DNA from 2 places in the Peptoniphilus koenoeneniae genome. Region 2 is predicted to be linked to the other one. Evidence: riboswitches for the same ligand, from Rfam matches in the RefSeq annotation. Region 2 holds a riboswitch; the other holds the start of a gene.
What was found. A riboswitch is a leader RNA that binds a small molecule or an ion and turns the genes downstream of it on or off. The one in region 2 is predicted to bind FMN.

Region 1 (2,403 bases), 100 kb from region 2:
AGTGAAATTATTTAAGGAGATAAAGATGGATGATTTTGACAGAAAAATTATTGATGAAATAGAAAATAGTTTTGATTTTTTGGTAAAAACTAGAAGATTTTTTCATACTCATCCGGAGCTTTCGGGAAAAGAAATAAAAACTTCTGAATTTTTAAAAGATCAGATGAAAAGTTTGGGTTTAGAAATTAAAGAGGTGAAGGGGACGGGCTTTTATGCTGTCCTTGATACAAAAAAGCCGGGGAAAACATTGGGTATAAGATCTGATATTGACGGCCTTCCCATTGAGGAAAATAAGTGCAATATGACTTGTGAAAAAGTTTCGGTTTCTGAAAATAAGGGCATTATGCATGCCTGTGGTCATGACGGCCATATGGCAATGCTTCTTAATTCTGCAAAAATTTTGACAAAATATAAGGAGGCTCTAAGGGGAAAAATCATTTTTATTTTTGAAGAGGGAGAAGAATTGGGAACGGGTATCCGACCTATGATAGAGGAGCTTAAAAAACTTAAGATTGATGGAATTTATGGAAATCATTTAGTTTCTTTTATGGATGTGGGATCTATAAGTTTTACTCCAGGCCCTGTTATGGCAGGATCTGCCATAATTGATTTTACCGTTCATGGAAAGGGTGGACATGGTTCCAGACCAGATCTTTCTATTAATCCAATTTTTGCAGCTGCAAATATTATTAATGGCCTAGCTTCTGCTTGGGTAAATCAAATTGATGTTACTAAAACTGTTACTTTAGGTCTAGGTTCAATAAATGGAGGTCAACAGAGAAATATTATTCCAGACACTGTAAGGGTTACGGGAACAATGAGATTTTATGATGTGGATGAAGGGAAAAAAGCTTATGAAGTTTTAAAAAATGTTGCGGAAAATATAAGTGCCGCTAGTAGGTGTAGCCTTGAATTTACCAAGGAGTCCGGCTTTAAGGAAGGTCCTGTTATAAATGATGAAAAACTTTCCAATCTGGCAAATTCTGCCATAAGGGATCTTGAAATTTTTGATCTTCATCAAAAGGAAATTTGGTTTGCTTCAGAATCTTTCAGTTTTTATAGGAGCATAGCACCTAGTTTATTTGCCTTTGTAGGCATTAGAAATAGGGAAAAGGGCATTTATTCAGAGCATCACAATGAGCATTTTGACATGGATGAGAGGGCTTTAAAATATGGAAGTCTTGCTCAAGTAAAATTTGCTAGGGAATTTTTAACGAAGGACTATGAAAACATTAACTTGACATAATTTACCATAATGCTATTATATTAATTAAGTAGATATTTTTAAATCTTCAGGGCGAGGTGTAATTCCTCACCGGCGGTAAAGTCCGCGAGCATTTGCATGAATCGGTGAAATTCCGATACCGACGGTTATAGTCCGGATGAAAGAAGTAATATTTTTGTAAGCCTTGAAAGGGGCTTTTTTTTATGGAATTAGACGAATTATTTATTAAAAAAACAATTGAACTTGCAAAACTTGGAAGAGGACACACAAGGTCAAACCCTCTTGTAGGGTGCGTTATTGTAAAAGATGGGAAGATTATTTCTCAGGGTTATCATGAAAAATTTGGAGAAAACCATGCTGAAAGAAATGCAATTTTAAATTCAAAGGTTTCTCTTGAAGGCTCAGATCTTTATGTAAACCTGGAGCCCTGCTCTCATTTTGGCAAGACTCCACCATGTACAGATTTAATTATTAAATCAAAAATTAAAAGAGTTGTGGTGGGCTGCCTTGATTCAAATGAAAAAGTTGCAGGCAAGGGGATTCAAAAATTAAGGGACAATGGAATTGAAGTAAGGCTGGGAGTTTTAGAAGACCAATGTCGGGACTTAAACAAAAAGTTTTTTTATTTTATTAAAAATAAAAGACCCTATGTAGTTTTGAAAACTGCAACAAGTCTTGATGGAAAAATTGCAACTTTTACAGGAAATTCCAAGTGGATAAGTTCTGAAGCTTCAAGAAGATTTGCCCATAGTTTAAGAAATGATTTAGACGGAATTTTAGTTGGCATAAATACAATTATTAAAGATGATCCAAGTCTTAATGTAAGAGATATTTTAAATCCATCTCAGCCCAATAGAATTATTGTGGATTCTAAGCTTAGGATTCCTTTGGATTCAAAGCTCTTAAAAAAAGATATAGGAAGTAAAACTTATATTTACACAAGCAAAAATTATGACAGGGAAGTTTATAAAAAACTTTGTAGGGTTGAAAACCTTGAAATTGTTGTAACAAATTCAGATAAGCAAGTGGATTTAAGGGAAATGCTTAAAGATTTAGGTTCAAAAAATATTTCAAGTATCCTTCTTGAAGGAGGGGGGAATTTAAATTTTTCCATGTTAAGTGAGGGCCTCGTAAATTACGGATATTTTTTCTTAGCTCCTAAAATAATAGGAGGAAGA
Region 2 (2,403 bases):
GCAAAAACTGCTAAAAACATAAAAACAAATTTTACATTTCTTACTTTCATAAAATCCTCCTCATTTTTGTCTATATTGATATTAAATTTATATTATCATATTAAAAATTTTTTTACAAAGGCAAAATAGCCATGATCTTATGCTTTTTAATTTTATTTTTTTAAATAAAAAACCGTAAGTTTAAACTTACGGTTCTAATTGATTTTTTAATTTTGTTTAGTCTTTTAGAGCAGGTCTTACGTGCTTATAGATAAAGATTGTAAATATCGCAGTTATCGTTCCTTTTACAAGGTTAAAGGGCAAAACTACATAAAACATAATGTCTTTTAAGTCTTTAACATTTGCATTTATTTTTGAACACATGGAGATTATTGCTTCCATTGGCATTATTTTCCCATATAGGGGAAAAATAAAGAAATAGTTTGAAAGCATTGCTAAAGCTGTCATGGTTATTATTCCCAAGGCTAAAGATCCTATTGCTCCTTTAAAGGTTCTATGTTTTCTATAGAAAAGAGAGGCTGTTACTGCAAAGGCACTTGCAACGATAAAGTTTGAAAGTTCTCCTACAAGTCCTGTGTCAGATCCTGCAATAATTATTTTTAAGATATTTTTTATTAAAGCTGTAATAACCCCATATACAGGTCCCATGGTAAAGGCTCCTATTAAAACCGGCATATCCGAAATGTCAAGCTTCATAAATGAGGGAGCTATAAATCCTAAGGGAGTTTTTATGTTCATAAGCACAAAGGCTATTACTGAAAGAACTGCAACTCTTGTTATGTTTCTTGTTTTAAATCTGCTTCTTACTTTTACTTCGTTCATATTTATTCCTCCTTAATTTTAAGGGCAATAAAAAAAGCCCAACTTCCGGGCATACAAAAAATCTTCTTTCATCCGGACTATACCGTCGGTATCGGAATTTCACCGATTCAGTTAAAACTCGCGGACTATAACCGCCGGTGAGGATTTACACCTCGCCCTGAAGATAAGTTTATTATACAACAAAAGTAGAGAATATTCAATCTCAGTTAAATTTTAAGATTAAATATTCTCTTAATAAGTCTTTATTTATTTTTTATTTTACATCTTCTTCTGTGCTTGGTTGGTATTCTACGTTTCCATTTCTTCCTGGAACTTTATTAAATATTCCTGTTACCATTAAGGCTATTGCTCCATCTCCTGTTACGTTACATGCTGTTCCGAAACTGTCTTGAAGGGCAAATATGGAAAGCATTAGAGCTGTTCCTGTGTCGTTAAAGCCCAAAATACTTGTTATTAAACCTAAAGATGCTACTACTGTTCCTCCGGGCACTCCTGGTGCTGCTATGGCAAAAATGCCAAGTAGGGAAATAAATAAAATCATTGTTGATATTTCTGGCATTTTTCCGTACAAAATTTGTGATACAGTCATTACAAAGAATGTTTCTGTTAATACTGAACCGCAAAGGTGGGTGTTTGCACATAGGGGTACTACAAAGTCCCTTATTTTAGGATCAAGGACTTTTGATTTTCTTGCACATTTTAAGGCTACTGGAAGGGTTGCCGCACTGGACATGGTTCCTACTGCTGTGAAGTATGCTGGTGGATAGTGTTTAAATACTTCTCTTGGGTTTGCTTTTGATATTGCTCCTCCTATTGAATATAAAAGGGTCATCCAAATAAAGTGTCCAACTATTACAATTAAAATTACTTTAATAAATACTGGAAGTTCATGAATTATTGCTCCTTCATAAGCAAGTTCCGCAAAGGTTGTTCCAATGTATAGGGGAAGAATTGTTATTACAACTTTATCTACTATTGCAAGAACTATGTTGTTAAATTCAAGCAAAAGTTTTTCCCATGTTTGAGATTTTGTCCAAAGTACTGCAAGTCCTATTAAAACTGATGTTACAAGGGCTGTCATAACTGGCATTATGGGAGCTATTTGAAGTTTAAATATTGCTTCTGGGATCTCATTTCCTGCCCCTACATTGCTTGCTATATTAAGATGGGGAATTATTATTCTTCCTGCTATTAAACTCATTGTTGCTGCACCTACTGATGATATGTAGCAAATTAATAGGGTTACTGATAAAATTTTCCCTGCTGAATCTTTTAAGCTTACTATAGCTGGTGTTATGAATCCTAAAATTATAAGAGGAACAATATATCCTATTAAATCTCCAAGTATCCTCTTAATTGCATCAATAACTGCTATTAACCCTTGGTTTGCCATTTGGCCTACTATAATTCCTATTGCTATTCCAAGGATTAATTTAAATACTAAACTGTTAAAAAAACTTTTTTTCTTTTCCATTTTTTTACTCCTTTCTAATTTTATTTTAGCATGTTAATTTATTTAATCAATGAAAAAGTTTTCATGTTTCATAAAAATACCATAAAAAAAAGAGCGTTTTTTCAACG

Region 1: it holds a riboswitch for FMN, as region 2 does, so the genes downstream of both, ribD (bifunctional diaminohydroxyphosphoribosylaminopyrimidine deaminase/5-amino-6-(5-phosphoribosylamino)uracil reductase RibD) here and J2S72_RS02970 (ECF transporter S component) in region 2, are expected to answer to the same signal.

What each region holds. Positions count from the first base shown of each region.
Region 1 is NZ_JAUSTN010000003.1:121,233-123,635, reverse strand. It holds gene J2S72_RS03480 (amidohydrolase) at 26-1,246, shown strand; FMN riboswitch at 1,285-1,398, shown strand; gene ribD (bifunctional diaminohydroxyphosphoribosylaminopyrimidine deaminase/5-amino-6-(5-phosphoribosylamino)uracil reductase RibD) at 1,429-2,403, shown strand, end outside.
Region 2 is NZ_JAUSTN010000003.1:20,025-22,427, forward strand. It holds gene J2S72_RS02965 (S-layer homology domain-containing protein) at 1-50, opposite strand, end outside; gene J2S72_RS02970 (ECF transporter S component) at 217-822, opposite strand; FMN riboswitch at 879-991, opposite strand; gene J2S72_RS02975 (dicarboxylate/amino acid:cation symporter) at 1,076-2,296, opposite strand.